Regions from separate parts of the Dactylosporangium sp. CA-152071 genome, predicted to be linked through region 2. Evidence: riboswitches for the same ligand, from Rfam matches in the RefSeq annotation. Region 2 holds a riboswitch; each other region holds the start of a gene.
What was found. Region 2 has a riboswitch for ZMP and ZTP ahead of ACQEVZ_RS04650 (hypothetical protein). Riboswitches for the same ligand answer to the same signal wherever they lie in the genome.

Region 1: linked by a shared signal. The riboswitch ahead of ACQEVZ_RS26480 (bifunctional 5,10-methylenetetrahydrofolate dehydrogenase/5,10-methenyltetrahydrofolate cyclohydrolase) and the one ahead of ACQEVZ_RS04650 (hypothetical protein) in region 2 are both predicted to bind ZMP and ZTP.
Region 3: linked by a shared signal. The riboswitch ahead of glyA (serine hydroxymethyltransferase) and the one ahead of ACQEVZ_RS04650 (hypothetical protein) in region 2 are both predicted to bind ZMP and ZTP.

What each region holds. Positions count from the first base shown of each region.
Region 1 covers NZ_JBNJMZ010000001.1:5,910,995-5,915,753, reverse strand. The annotation lists gene rsmG (16S rRNA (guanine(527)-N(7))-methyltransferase RsmG) at 225-902, opposite strand; gene ACQEVZ_RS26480 (bifunctional 5,10-methylenetetrahydrofolate dehydrogenase/5,10-methenyltetrahydrofolate cyclohydrolase) at 1,008-1,874, opposite strand; ZMP/ZTP riboswitch at 1,887-1,971, opposite strand; gene ACQEVZ_RS26475 (protein jag) at 3,187-3,849, opposite strand; gene yidC (membrane protein insertase YidC) at 3,960-4,759, opposite strand, start outside.
Region 2 covers NZ_JBNJMZ010000001.1:1,151,670-1,156,428, reverse strand. The annotation lists gene ACQEVZ_RS04670 (SDR family oxidoreductase) at 1-486, shown strand, start outside; gene ACQEVZ_RS04665 (hypothetical protein) at 458-883, opposite strand; gene ACQEVZ_RS04660 (hypothetical protein) at 1,019-1,810, opposite strand; gene ACQEVZ_RS04655 (SigE family RNA polymerase sigma factor) at 1,807-2,355, opposite strand; ZMP/ZTP riboswitch at 2,470-2,555, shown strand; gene ACQEVZ_RS04650 (hypothetical protein) at 2,587-3,663, shown strand; gene ACQEVZ_RS04645 (UbiA prenyltransferase family protein) at 3,739-4,620, shown strand.
Region 3 covers NZ_JBNJMZ010000001.1:4,260,128-4,264,886, forward strand. The annotation lists gene ilvD (dihydroxy-acid dehydratase) at 1-981, shown strand, start outside; ZMP/ZTP riboswitch at 1,048-1,136, shown strand; gene glyA (serine hydroxymethyltransferase) at 1,160-2,422, shown strand; gene ACQEVZ_RS19085 (hypothetical protein) at 2,510-4,759, opposite strand, start outside.

The sequences.
Region 1 (4,759 bases), 4.8 Mb from region 2:
GCCTACGGCGCACAGGCGACCAGAGCCATGGCCGATCGGCGAGTCGTTGGTCTTCTCACTCGCATTCGGCCGTAAGAAGACCAGAAAGCCGTCGACTCGGCGGAGGAGACCGCCGAGTCGCTTGGTCGGTGCGGCCGGCCAGCCGCTGTTGCAGTTTCTGATGTCCATCGTCGAACCCCCGCGTTCCCCCGTGTCCGGAGGACGCTTTCGGCCCGTCCCCCGGTTTACCGCCCGCGCTTGGCCTTCCGGCGCTGCGCGACTTCCCGCTCCCGCACGACCTCGACGACCGTCGTCGGCTCGGCGAGGACGGCGTCCCCGCACAGCCGTACCGACGGCGCGCCCGCTCCAAGCCGGCTCAGGACTTCTGCGTGCTCGGCGATCTCCGCCGCGGCAGAGGATCCCTTGAGCGCGAGCAGTCGCCCACCGACGGCGGTGAGGGGAAGACACCATCCGGCAAGCCGGTCCAGCGGTGCGACTGCTCTGGCGGTGACGACATCGGCGAGGGGAAGCTTCCCGACGCACTCCTCGGCCCGCGCCCGGACCACGGTGGTCCGCTCGAGGCCGAGCGCCGTCACCGCTTCGGTCAGGAACGCGGTGCGTCGTGCGAGCGGCTCGACCAACGTGACGAACAGGTCGGGACGAGCCACTGCCAGCACCATACCGGGCAGGCCGGCGCCGGAGCCGACGTCGACGACCGTGGCGTCCGATTGGATGAGTTCGCCGAGGACGGCGCAGTTGAGCATGTGGCGTTCCCAGATGCGCGGCGCCTCGCGAGGGCCGATCAGCCCTCGCACCACCCCGTCGGTGACAAGCAACTGAGCGAACCGCTCAGCCAACGGGAGCCGATCGCCGAACACCTTCTCGGCGGCCGGCAACACCTCGTTCGGAACAGCACCATCCATGCGGTCAAGCAAATCACGCCGCCCCCGCGCGACCGGCCACTGGGGACAGATCGGCGCACGGGGGCGGCAAGAAGAGGGCCGCTCGAAGACGCGGCCCCCGATGTTTCACGTGAAACGTCGCTCCGCGGCCGTCACGGCGTTGCGGAAGAGCATGGCGACCGTGGTGGGGCCGACCCCGCCGACGCGCGGCGTGATAGCGCCCGCGACCTCCGCGCACGACTCGTCCACGTCGGGCAGGAGCCGCCGGCCGGAGTACCGGACCCCGCCGCCGATGACCGTCGCTCCGGGCTTCACGTGCTCGGGCTGGATGATGCCCGGCACGCCAGCCGCGGCGATGAGGATGTCGGCCCGCTGCGTGTACCGCGGCCAGTCCGCGACACCCGTGTGCACGACCGTCACGGCGGCGTTGGCGGTCGGCCGCTTCTGCGACAGGAGCATCGCCAGCGGACGGCCCAGCGTCGCCCCGCGCCCGAGGATGACGACCTCCCTGCCGCTGACCGGAATCTCGTAGTGCGCGAGGAGCGCCTCGATTCCGGCGGGCGTGCAGGGGAGCGGCCCAGGCATGCCCGCGGCAAGACGCCCGAGGTTCAGCGGGTGCATGCCGTCGACATCCATGTCCGGATCGACCCGCTGCAACGCGACGTCGTAGTCAAGGTGCTGCGGCGTCGGGTACTGAATGAGCAACCCATGCACGTCGGGGTCATCGTTGAACCGGTCGATGACCGCGTGCAGCGCCTCCTGCGTCGTGTCTGCCGGCAGGTGCTCGTGCGGCGACTCGAACCCGAGCTCCGCCGCCTGCCGCTGCTTGATGCGGATGTATCCCGCGCTCGCGTCGTCATCGCCGACAAGGATGGTCGCCAGCGAGGGCACAACCCCCCGCGCGCGCAACGCCGCCACCCGCGTCGCAACGTCAGCCAGGATCTTCTCGGCGACAGGAGCGCCGGGCAGGAGAACAGCAGTGGTCGTGGACATACGACTCCCCGACGTGAGGACCCAGGCGGTCGACCCTCACAACTCGAGCTCCCCGATGGTCCGTCCCATCCCGGTGCCGCCAGTCGCGTCTGCCACCCATTGTCCCCGATCCCATCCTCTCCCGACCACGCGGGGACGAACCCCGACGAAGGAATGCAGGAACAACGCCTACAGCCGACACGCCCCACCCAAGACGCCATCACCAGCCCTCGTGACGCGCCGCCCGCCTTGTACGCCCCAGGCTCACGACCCACAGGTGATCGAAGGCTAGTCCTGGTCGTGATGACGGCCAGAACACTCCTTCGATCAAGCGCTGGTATAGGAGTCGGCACTTCGACTGCTGCGAGGCCGGGATCCGGAGGAACGGTCAGGACCCACGACCCGGACACGGAGAAGCAGCGCTGTGCTCGAACCCAACGAGCACGGCGCGTGGGTGACGTTCGGACGCAACGCCGAGAGCAAGAGGGCAGGCGGCCGACTTGGACGCAGGCGCAGGGCAGTTACACAGACGCACCGGGCCCGCAGCACGCGGCTACGGGCGCAAGCCACGGGTGCGAGGCACGGTCGCAACCGACGTCGACCGGGCGCGGAGCCGGGGGCGAGCAGTCGAAGTGCCGACCCCCGTGCCGGCTTGATCGAAGGAGTGTTCTGGCCGCCATCGTGACCAGATCCAGCCTTCGATCACCACGTGGCTGGATGCCGGCGCGGTTGCCGGTGGGTCGCGACGGATCTCCGCGGCATGGTCCCCGGTTGCGAACGCAGGCCAGCGGCACAGCGTCGCCCGCACGCGGCGGGAGTCGACGCAGTCCCGTCCGCCGGGTCTCGCGTCTTGCGCCCGGTGGCGTCCCAATAGCCCACAACCGCCGAACTGTCCCTGAAGCCCCGTGGCAGTTCTTCTGCATCACATGTGCCTCGGTCGTACAGGTGCGGACGTAGGGCACGAGCTCCGGAGGCGGGGCATCGTGCCACCGGACACGGGGGCGGGGCACGCGGCACAGGCGCAAGGCACGGACACCAGAGCGCGGAAGCACGGGGCGTGCGAAGAACAGGGCGCGAGGGCACGGCGAGCAGCGACCGACTGGTGCGTGGAAGAGCGAGGCCCGTATGCGCCCCCGTGAGATGCGTGCGGGGTTGGACGCGGGGGACAAGGCACGGAGTCGGAAACGTGCGGGGGCGTGGGCGAGCAGAGCGGAGACGCGTCGGGTCAGGACGCATCGTGTGGGGAGGCAGACAGGTGGGTGTACGGAGGTGAGCCGCAAACGGAAAGCGGGGCGCCCCGTCATGGGGCGCCCCGCTTCGCGGTGGGCTTGGGTCAGGCGACCGGGCGGACCACGATCCGGCGGGCCGGCTCGACGCCCTCGGACTCGCTCTCCACGCCGGGGAGGGCGTTGATGACGTCGTGGACGCACTTGCGCTCGAAGGCGCTCATCGGCTCCAGGCGGACGGCCTCGCCGTACTCCTTCACCTTCTCGGCGGCGTTCTTGGCGATCGCGCCGAGCTCCTTGCGGCGCAAGGCCCGGTAGCCGCCGACGTCGAGGAGGAGACGGCTGGGGGAGCCCGTCTGCCGGAAGACCGCGAGGCGGCTCAGCTCCTGCAGTGCCTCGAGGGTGGCGCCGCGCTGGCCGACGAGTGCCTGGAGGCGGCGGCCGGAGCCGTCGCCGCCCTCGACGACCTCGACGACGGGGCGGCCGCTGACGACGAGCTCGTCGATGTCGCCGTCGTAGTCGAGGATGTCGAGGAGGCCTTCGACGTAGTCGGCCGCGATCTCGCTCTCCCGGAACAGGTCGGCCGCGGCACGGCCGTTGCTGCCGCCGGAAGCCTTCGCCGATTCGCCGTCGCTGGAGTCGGCGTCCTCGTCGGCCTCGTCCGTGTCGTCGGCGTCCTCGATCTCGTCGAGGTTGGCGTCCTGATCCGCAGCGTCGTCCTCGGTGCCGCGCGCGTCGAGATCACTGGTGGTGTCGGTCACGAAACTCATCTCCGCTTGTTTGGGGCGCCGAGGCGCCGTCACAGGTCGTCGGTGAGGGGTGGTGGTGCACAGGGAGCGCCGCTCGCCGGCCCGAGGAGGGGTGGGCCGACGGGGTCGCATCAACCCGACTGCCGCTTCGCGGCGCCACCCTTCTTCGGGTTGATCGGCTTGGCGCCGGGCTTCGGGGCAAGGGCCTTGCCGTTGGCCTGGGCCTGCTTGGCGGCGGCCGCCGCGGCCTGCTGCGCCGCTGCCTCGTCCTTGGCCTTGCTGAGCATCGAGCGGAGGCCGCCGGCCGGCTTCGCCGCGGGGGCGCCGCCCTTGGTCAGCGAGGGGCCGCCCTTGCTCTTGTACGGGGTCGTGTTGGCGGTCGCGCTCGCCGGCGGCGGGTACTTGTGCAGGACCCAGTACTGCTGGCCGAGGGTGATCGCGTTGTTGGTGACCCAGTAGATGATGACGCCGATGGGGAAGTACCAGCCGGAGGTGAGGGTGAAGAACGGGATGCCGTAGAGCATGAACTTCTGGATCATGCGCTGCTGCGGGTCGCTGTTCCACCCGGTCTTCATAATCATCTGACGCTGGGTCAGGTAGGTCGTGGTGATCATCAGCGCGACGAGGATCGCGGCCACGATCTTCACGGTGGTCGAGTTGGCCTCGATCTTCGCGAGGTCGGCGGCGCTGCTGCTGAACTTGGCGACGATCGGGGCGTCGAAGAGCCGGGCGTCGACGGCGCCCATGAACTCGGGGATGCTCCAGCCGTACAGCTCCATCTGGTGGTTGGAGGTGCCGGGCTTCAGGTGGCGGAGCACGTGCAGGAGGCCGATGAAGACCGGGATCTGCAGGAACATCGGAAGGCAGCCCATGAGCGGGTTGACCTTCTCCTCCTGGTAGAGCTTCATGACCTCCTTCTGGAGGGTCTCCC
Region 2 (4,759 bases):
CTGCTGGTCAACAACGCCGGCGTGGCGACGTTCGCCAACCTCGTCGACGGCGACCTCGACGACATCCGCCTCGAGATGGAGACGCACTTCTTCGGCACGCTCCGCGTGGTCCGCGCCTTCGCCCCGATCCTGGCCGCCAACGGCGGCGGCGCCGTCGTCAACCTCCTGTCGGTGCTGTCGTGGATCACGTTCCTCAACGCCACGTCCTACGCCGCGGCGAAGGCGGCCGAGTGGAGCCTCACCAACGGCATCCGCCTCGAGCTCGCCGCCCAGGGCACCCAGGTCTCCGGCGTCCACCTCGGCGCCGCCGACACCGACATGATGTCCCGCTGGGACGTGCCGAAGCTCGACCCCGCGGCCGTCGCGACCGCCGTTGCCGACGGCGTCGCCCGGGGCGACCTGGAGATCCTCGTCGACGACGCCGCCACCGGCGCCAAGCAGGCCCTCGCCGCCGACCTCAGGATGGTGTACCCGCAGCTGTCGTGACCGCCCCGCCCGCCGCCGCCAGCCGGTCGGCGAGCAACTGCGTCACGGCCGGGGTGTCGGTGATGCCGTCCCTCGTCAGGCGCGCGTAGGCGTCGACGGCCTCGGCGATCGTCATCCCATCCCGGCGGAACACCGCGAGCAGCCGCACCCGCACCGGACGGTTGACCTCGGGGTCGGCGTGCACCCGGGCGAGCCCGACTCGGGCGATGAGCGCCTCCCGTGCGATTCCGGTCAGCGGACCCCGACCGCAGGCCTCGCTCGCGGCGCCGCAGTCGCACTGCGTCGAGACGGACGACTCGATGTGCCCGTAGAAGACCAACTCCTGCGGCCGGCTCCGGCTGGTGCCGCCGCACTGGGCGCACGGCGCCAGCAGCACGTCACCTTCACGCCGCAGCACGCCGCCACTGTACCGACGACCGGCGGCGCTGCGGGGAGCGCGACCGCACCGGCGCTGAGGCCGTGGGAAGCCGGGCGGAGCTGGCGTGGCGCCGGCTGGTCGCCGACGCCACGCGTCTGCCTCGCTAGGACGGCATCAGGGCAGCATCGCCGGGTTGCCGGCCAGCGCCGCGACCTGGTCCGCGGTGAGGAACGCCTTGTCCAGGGCGGGTTTGCGGTCCGTGGCGGTGTCGTGGGGGTAGACGGGGACGGTGCGCTGGGCGGTCACGCTGAAGTGGCCGCCCTGCAGGTAGCGGCGGGCGACGATGACGTCGCCGCCGTCGCCGTGGTCCTCCAGCCAGACCACGACCTGCACGCCGGCGACGTCGACGACGCGGCAGTCACGGCCCGCGTCGGGCAGGGCGCACAGGCCGCCGGGCGGCACGGTCTCGCTGGTCTGCGCCAGGTACGCGCCGAGGTAGCCCTCCCCGTGCCCGTCCGAGACGACGACGTGGGCGGACATCACCACGAGCGCCGAACCGGTCGGCGAGTCCAGGCGCATCGCCGGCGTGCTCGGACCGGCGAACGGGTACTGGGTGTGTCCCGAGTACCCCGCCGGCAGGGCCGCGACGAGCAGGTCGTACACGGCGCGGTCGTGCGTCGGGAGCGCCTGCGCCGACGGTACCGGCGCCGCGGACGCGACCTGAGAAGCGGTGGGCTGCGCGGCGGGCACGGCGACGAACGGCGCGGGGGCCGTCGGGCGGGACGGCAGCAGCGCGGGCGCGACCAGGGCCGCCGCGACCGTCACGCCGGCGAGACCCGCGGTGGCGGCGACGACCCGGTCGCGGGTCCTCGCGGCCCGGGCGGCGACCGCGAGGACCCGCTCCGCCTCACGCAGCGGCGGCGCGTCGTCGAGGGCGAGGTCGCAGAGCATCTTCACGTCGTTCACTGGAGTCCTCCGGGGCTGGTCGGTCTGAGGTCTTCGAGGGTGTCGCCGAGCACCTCGCGCAGGTTGTCGAGGCCGCGGGCGGTCTGGCTCTTCACGGTGCCGGTGGAGCAGCCGAGCACGTCGGCGACCTGCTCGACCGACAGGTCCGCCCAGAAGCGCAGCACCAGCACCGCCCGCCGCCCTTTCGGGATGCGCAGCAGCGCCCGCTTGAGCACCTGCCGGTCCTCGACGCCCCGCTGGTCGGGGACGCTCGCGTCGAGCACCTCGTCGTCGGGCGTCGGGCGTTCCCGCCGCCACGGCCGCCGGCGCTCGTCGAGGAAGGCCCGCAGCAGCACCCGCCGCGCGTACTGGTCGAGCACGTCGTGCCGGTCGATCCGGCCCCACGCGCGGTACAGCTTCGTGAACACCGTCTGGGTCAGGTCCTCGGCGAGGTGCCAGTCCCCGCACAGCAGGAAGGCGGTGTTTCTCAGGTGTCCGGCGCGGGCGGCGTAGTACGCGACGAACTCGTCGTCGTGCGGGCGCCGGCCGCGCCTCAGAATTCGCATCATCATCGCGATAGACACGTACAGCACGCGGAAACAGGTTGCTCGGGCAGGCGGTCACGCTCACGCCTCTGGCGAGTTCGCCCGTGACAACGCACCGTCGAGGGCCGGTAGGCTGCGGGTGGCCGCTACTGGCGCGGGTGGGGCACCACCGGGGACCGGCCGGATCGATGGGTGTGGCGCCGTCCGCCTGGGCGCCTCCGGGAAGCAGACGTCCTGCGAAACGGAGGCACGGTGGACCTGCGCTATGGCATGAACCCGCACCAGCGGCCCGCGAAGATGACATCGATCGACCCGGGGCGGCCGCCGTTGCGGTTCCTGCACGGGGCGCCGTCGTTTGTGAACGTGCTCGACGCGGCCGGGGCCTGGCAGCTGGTGCGGGAGGCGGCGGCCGCGCTCGGCGGGCCGGTCGCGGCGTCGTTCAAGCACGTGTCGCCCGCCGGGGCCGCGACCGCGGGTCCGCTCGACGGGGTCATGGCCGCCACGTACCGGCTGAATTCCGCCACGACCGGGCGGCTGACCAGCGCGTACGTCAGGGCGCGGGACGCGGACCCGAAGAGCTCCTACGGTGACTTCGTCGCGGTGTCCGAGCCCGTCGACGCCGAGCTCGCCGACCTGCTGCGGCGGGTGGTGTCCGACGGGATCGTGGCGCCCGGGTTCGAGGACGGGGTGGTGGCGACGCTCGCGGCGAAGAAGAGCGGCCGGTTCCTCGTCGTCGAGGCCGACCCGGCGTTCCGGCCCCCTTCGGTGGAGCGTCGCGAGGTGTACGGGATGCGCCTCACCCAGCCGCGCGACGAGGCCCCGCTGACCCGGGAACTGCTCGGCGAAGGGCTGCCCGGGCCCGCGGCCGACGACCTGCTGCTCGGGCTGGTGACGGTCAGGTACACGCAGTCGAACTCGGTCACCTACGTCCGGGACGGCATGGTGCTCGGGGTCGGCGCGGGGCAGCAGTCACGGGTGGACTGCACCAGGCTGGCCGGCGCCAAGGCCGACACGTGGTGGCTGCGCCGCCACCCCGCGGTGCCCACCGGCGACCAGGACAAGGTGCAGGACCGGGTCGCCGAGCAGCTCCGGCGGGTGGAGCTGCTCGGCGCCGCCGACCGGGAGGCCTGGCTGGCCGGGAGGGACGGGATCGCGTTCGTCTCCGACGGGGCGCTGCCCTTCGCCGACAACGTGGAGCACGCCGCCCGGCACGGCGCGCGGTACATCGCCGAACCGGGCGACTCGATCCGCTCCACCGACGTGTCCGCCGAGTGCGACCGCCGCGGCATCACCCTCGTCCGGACGGGAATCCGGCTGTTCTGCCATTGAGCCCGGAGGCAGGGCGGCCCCCGGCATGACGCGGCTCTCAGTGCGGGCACAGGGATCGAGGACGATGATCGGGGTATGACGGCGGTGTTGGAACGTCCGGCCGCGGTACTGGTCGCGGTCTCGCGGCCATGGTTCTGGCCGGTGTCGTGGGTGCCGGCGTACCTCGGCACGGTGCTGGCGGGTCACGACTGGCTGCCCGCGCCGGCCGACCGGGGGCGCGCGCTCGTGGCGCTGCTTGTGCTCGGGCCGCTCATCTGGGGCGCGGTGCTGGCCCAGAACGACCTGCAGGACCTGCGCAGCGACCGCGACAACCCGCGCAAGGCCACGGCCCCACTGGTCACCGGAGCGGTCTCCGCCAGGCGTTTGCGGGTGTGGTACCGGTGGCTGGCGGTCACCTGCGTCGCGGCCGCCCTGTACGTGGGTCCGCTGTTCGTGCTCGGCGTCGCCGGGGTGCTGCTGCTCGGCTGGGCGTACAGCGTGCCGCCGCTGCGGCTGAAGACCCGGCCCGGCTGGGACGTCGCGGTCAACGCGCTGGTCGTCGGGGTCGTGTCGCCGGCCGCGGGCTGGGCGATCACCCGGCCGCCGTGGGAGTTCCCGTGGCAGTTCGGGCTGATCGGCCTGCTCTTCGCCGCCGCTCTGTACGTGCCGACCACCGTCACCGACCTGGCCGCCGACACGGGCGCGGGCGACACGACGTTCGCCGTGCGGTTCGGTCCACGGTCCGCGCACCGGCTCGGCGTCGCGCTGTGGGCGGCGGCGCTGGCGTTCTGCGTGCTGCTGGCATGGCTGGACGTGCTGGTGCCGCGCTCGACCCTCGTGCCGCAGCTGCTGATGACACCGGTCCTGCTCGCCGCCTACGCGGTCCTGACCCGCCGCCCGACGATCACGAAGATGGCCGTGGTGTCGATCCTGTTCGGCATCCCCACGATCGGCTTCGCGCTCGCGTACATCGGCTGACGCGGCGGCGGGTCCTTGACCTTGCCCCAAGGGAAGGCCGCAGACTCGGGGGCGTGGACGGAAAGCACCTGCTGGCAGGGCAGTTCGGGGCGGCCTCGCGGCTGTCGCCGAAGGCCCTGCGCCTGTACGCGGAGCAGGG
Region 3 (4,759 bases), 3.1 Mb from region 2:
GCGGCCGCCCGCGAGGCCGAGGTCGACTTCAGCGTCGCCGACATCGACGGCATCTCCCGCCGGGTGCCGTGCCTGTCGAAGGTCGCGCCCAACAGCCCCAAGTACCACATGGAGGACGTCCACCGCGCCGGCGGCATCCCCGCCATCCTCGGCGAGCTCAACCGCGCGGGCCTGCTTCGGGATGGGGTCCGCAGCGTCCACTCGCCCGACCTGTCCAGCTGGCTGGCCGAATGGGACATCCGTTCCGGGAACGCTTCCGAAACCGCGCTCGAGCTCTTCCACGCCGCGCCCGGCGGGGTCCGCACCGTTGAGCCGTTCTCCACGTCCAACCGCTGGGCGACGCTCGACACCGACGCCGCCGAGGGATGCATCCGCTCCAAGGAGCACGCCTACAGCGCCGACGGCGGCCTCGCGATCCTGTTCGGCAACATCGCCCCCGACGGCTGCGTCGTCAAGACCGCCGGCGTGCCCGAGGAGAACCTCGTCTTCCACGGCACGGCACGGGTCTTCGAGTCGCAGGAGTCCGCGGTGGACGGCATCCTCGCCAAGGAGGTCGTCCCCGGTGACGTGGTGGTCATCCGGTACGAGGGCCCGAAGGGCGGGCCGGGCATGCAGGAGATGCTCTACCCGACGTCGTTCCTGAAGGGGCGGGGCCTGGGGCGCGCCTGCGCGCTCATCACCGACGGCCGCTTCTCCGGCGGCACCTCCGGCCTCTCCATCGGTCACATCTCGCCCGAGGCGGCCGGCGGCGGGCTCATCGCCCTCGTCGAGGACGGCGACCGGATCGAGATCGACATCCCGCACCGCTCGATCAGCCTCATCGTCGACGAGGACGTGCTGACCGCGCGCCGCGTCGCGCAGGAGAAGCGCGAGCGGCCGTACACGCCGCTGGACCGGCAGCGACCCGTCTCGGCGGCGCTGCGCGCGTACGCGTCGATGGCCACCGCGGCCAGCGACGGCGCCTACCGCAAGGTGCCGTAACGGTCGTCACCCCGGGCCAGTTCGATCGGATCGGCCCGGGGTTTCTGCCCGGTCGTGCACTAGCATCGGTGGTACTGCGACTGGCGCACATCAAGGTGGAACCGACCACCGGGGAGCTTCCTGCATCGCTGGCACCGCGCGCCTGGGTGCCACGGTCACCCGTATGGGAGGAAGCCCCATGCATGTTCCCGCCCTGCCGTCGATCACCTCGGCCGACCCCGACCTCGCGGACCTGATCCAGCGCGAGGCCGCCCGGCAGCACGACACGCTGCGGATGATCGCCTCTGAGAACTACGTCTCCCAGGCCGTCCTCGAAGCGACCGGCACCGTCCTCACCAACAAGTACTCCGAGGGCTACCCCGGCAAGCGGTACTACGAGGGCCAGCGCTTCATCGACCCGATCGAGGAGCTGGCGATCGCCCGCGCCAAGTCGGTCTTCGGCGTCGAGCACGCCAACGTGCAGCCCTACTCCGGCTCCCCCGCGAACCTCGCCGTCTACATGGCCCTGGCCGCCCCCGGCGACACCGTCATGGGCATGGCCCTGCCGATGGGTGGCCACCTCACCCACGGCTGGTCCGTCTCGGCGACCGGCGCGTGGTTCCGCCCCGTGCAGTACACGGTCCGCCGGTCCGACGGCCTCATCGACTTCGACGAGGTCCGCGACATCGCCCTGCGGGAACGCCCGAAGCTGATCTTCTCCGGCGGCACGGCCATCCCCCGCACCATCGACTTCCCGCGCTTCGCCGAGATCGCCCGCGAGGTCGGCGCGGTCCTCGTCGCCGACGTCGCGCACATCGCGGGCCTCATCGCCGGCGGCGCGCACCCCTCCCCCGTCGGCCACGCCTCCGTCATCACGACCACCACCCACAAGACCCTCCGCGGCCCGCGCGGCGCGATGCTGCTCTCCACCGCGGAGTACGCCAAGGCGATCGACAAGGCCGTCTTCCCCGGCCTGCAGGGCGGCCCGCACAACCACACGACCGCGGGCATCGCCGTCGCGCTCCGCGAGGCGGCCCAGCCGTCGTTCCGCACCTACGCCCACCAGATCGTCGCCAACGCCCGCGCCCTCGCCGCCGCCCTGCTGGAGCGCGGCTTCGACCTGGTCTCCGGCGGCACCGACAACCACCTCATCCTGATCGACCTCACCGGCAAGAACATCGGCGGCAAGCCCGCCGCCCGCGCCCTCGACCGCGCCGGCATCGAGACGAACTACAACACCGTCCCGTACGACACCCGCAAGCCCTTCGACCCCTCCGGCCTGCGCATCGGCACGCCCGCCCTCACCACCCGCGGCCTCACCGAGACCCAGATGCCCCAGGTCGCCGACTGGATCTCCCGCGCCGTCGACGCCGCCATCAAGTCCGACGACGACGCCTTGGACACGATCGCCGCCGAGGTCCGCGAGCTGCTGTCCGCGTACCCGATGCCCGGCTGGCATTGACCCCACAACACGCGAGGGGCGGCTCCGGTTCGGGTGCCCGGATCCGCCCCTCGTGTGGTTGTTCGTCGCTACTTGCGGCGTTCGTTGCTACTTGCCGCGGCGCAGGAACCGCCGTGACTTCTGGTCGGGATTCTTGGGCTCCTCGTCGAGGTTGAGCTCCAACGGCGCCACATCGTCGTCGAACACCATGTCCCGCGCGCGCTGCCGCTGCCCCGGCACACCCCCGCCAAACCCACCCCGCTCCCCCCGGCCACGGTCCCCGGCCCGCTCGACGTCCTCGCCGCGCCCGCCGAGCCCGCCCCGGTCCTCGCCGCGCCCGCCCCAGTCCTCGCCGCGCCCGCCCCGGTCTTCACCGCGCCCGCTCAGCCCGCCGCGGTCTTCACCGCGCCCACCGAGCCCACCCCGGTCGTCACTGCGGCCACCGAGCCCGCCCCGGTCCTCACCGCGCCCACTCAGCCCGCCGCGGTCCGCCCCACTTGCCCAGTCCCCACCGCGATCCGAACCGCCGCGGTCCGAACTGGCCCAGTCACCGCCACCCCGACCGTTGTCAGCACCGCGCCCCGAACCACTGGCCCAGTCGTCGCCGCCCCGGCCGTTGTCAGCACCGCGCCCCGAACCACTGGCCCAGTCGTCGCCGCCTCGGCCGTTGTCTCCGCGGTCCAAGCCGGCGGCCCAGTCGCCGGTGTGGTCGGGACGGGCGGTGCCGGTGGTGCGCGACGCGGAGCCGGCACGTCGCTCGGACGTGAACTCCCCACTCGGGTCGCTCTCCCAGCCGGTCGTCGGGTCGGTCGCCCAGGAAGGCCGTCCAGCGGGCGTCGAGGGATCGGTCGCCCCGGCCCGTTGCCCGGCGTCCGTCCCTGCGGCCCAGTCACTCCCGGCCGCAGGCGCTCCGGACCCGGGACGCCTGGCCGGGGCATCGCCCGCAGCAGCTTGGCCTTTCTTGCCCTTCCCCGCCTTCGAGAACCCCCACCGCGACCGCTTGGCAGGCTGCTCCACCGGCGCCTCGTCGACACCGGCCCGGGAGCCAGCCGCCGCCTCGGCGTCCCACCAGTCAGCGCCGTCCTCAGCGGCACCCGCCGCCCTCGTGCCCGGCTGCGCGCCGGCCCGGTCGTCGTCTCGTCCACCCGCTCGCGATACGCCGGTCTGCCCCTGCTCCGACCACGTGGCTGCCGAAGCCCCAGCCCTCGGAACCCCCACCTGCCCCTCGTCCGACCCCGCCCGATCCGACCGGTCCTGCTCCGACCGCGCAGACTCCGACCGCCAAGAATCAGCGCGCGAAGACTCTGGACGCGAAGACTCCAGACGCGAAGGCTCCGACCAGGCGCGATCCGAACCAGCCGCATCCGAAGCAGCACGATCCGAGCTCGGAGCGTCTGACCAGTTCCGATCAGAGCGGAGATGATCCGTTTGCGAGGAGTCAGACCAGGACGAGCCCGACCACGAGTCCTCGGAACGGCCCTGCGCCGGCCGCGCGGAGTCCGACCATGAGGAGCCCGAAGACGATCGCTCCGTCAGTGCCGGCCCCGCGGACGAACCCTGCGACCAAGAGTCACGTCCCCACGAAGGTTCCGGCAACGCGTCCGCCCGGGACGGCGTCGACGGCGGGACGGAAGGCCGCTCGACAGGGCTGGCGGAGGGGGCCGGGCCGGCAGAGGCAGGCGAGGACACCGGCCAGGCACCGGAGGGACCGTCCGACGAGCTCCCGAACGCGGAGCCGTCGAACCGCGAGCCGCCCGACCCCGGGAAACCGGAGACCGGAGCGCCTGACGTGGGTCGACCGTAGGCCGGAGCACCCGACGTGGGGCCGCCGAAGGCCGGAGCACCTGACGTGGGGATGCGGGAGGTGGGTCCGCCCGACGTCGGGACGCCGGAGGTGGGAACGCCCGATGTCGGAGCGCTGGACACGGGGTCGTCGGCGGAGTTGTGGGTGGCGGAGGGCTGCTGGCGCTCGCGCCGGCGGAGGGAGCGGGCCTCGGCGTCGGCCTGCCAGGAGCGGCTGAGCTCAAGGGGCTCGGCGACGAGCTCGGGCTTCTCGCCCTCGAACAGACTGCCGGTCCATGCTGGCCGCTCGGCCGGCCGCTCGGCCGGCCGCTCGACGGGGCGCCGGGCCGGGCGGTCACTCGCCGGCGTGCCGAAACGCGCCGGGTCTGCCGGAGTCCGGCCCGGACTGTCCAGGTCGGAGAAGCCACCGCGATCCGACGTCCGGCCGCCGAGATCGGACGCCGGCCCAGGCTCGGACGACCAACCACGGTCCGAAGCCCTGCCAGCCGACTCCGCCGCCGACTCACGAGACGACGACCAACCACGGTCCGACGAGCCACCGGCCAGGTCCGACGA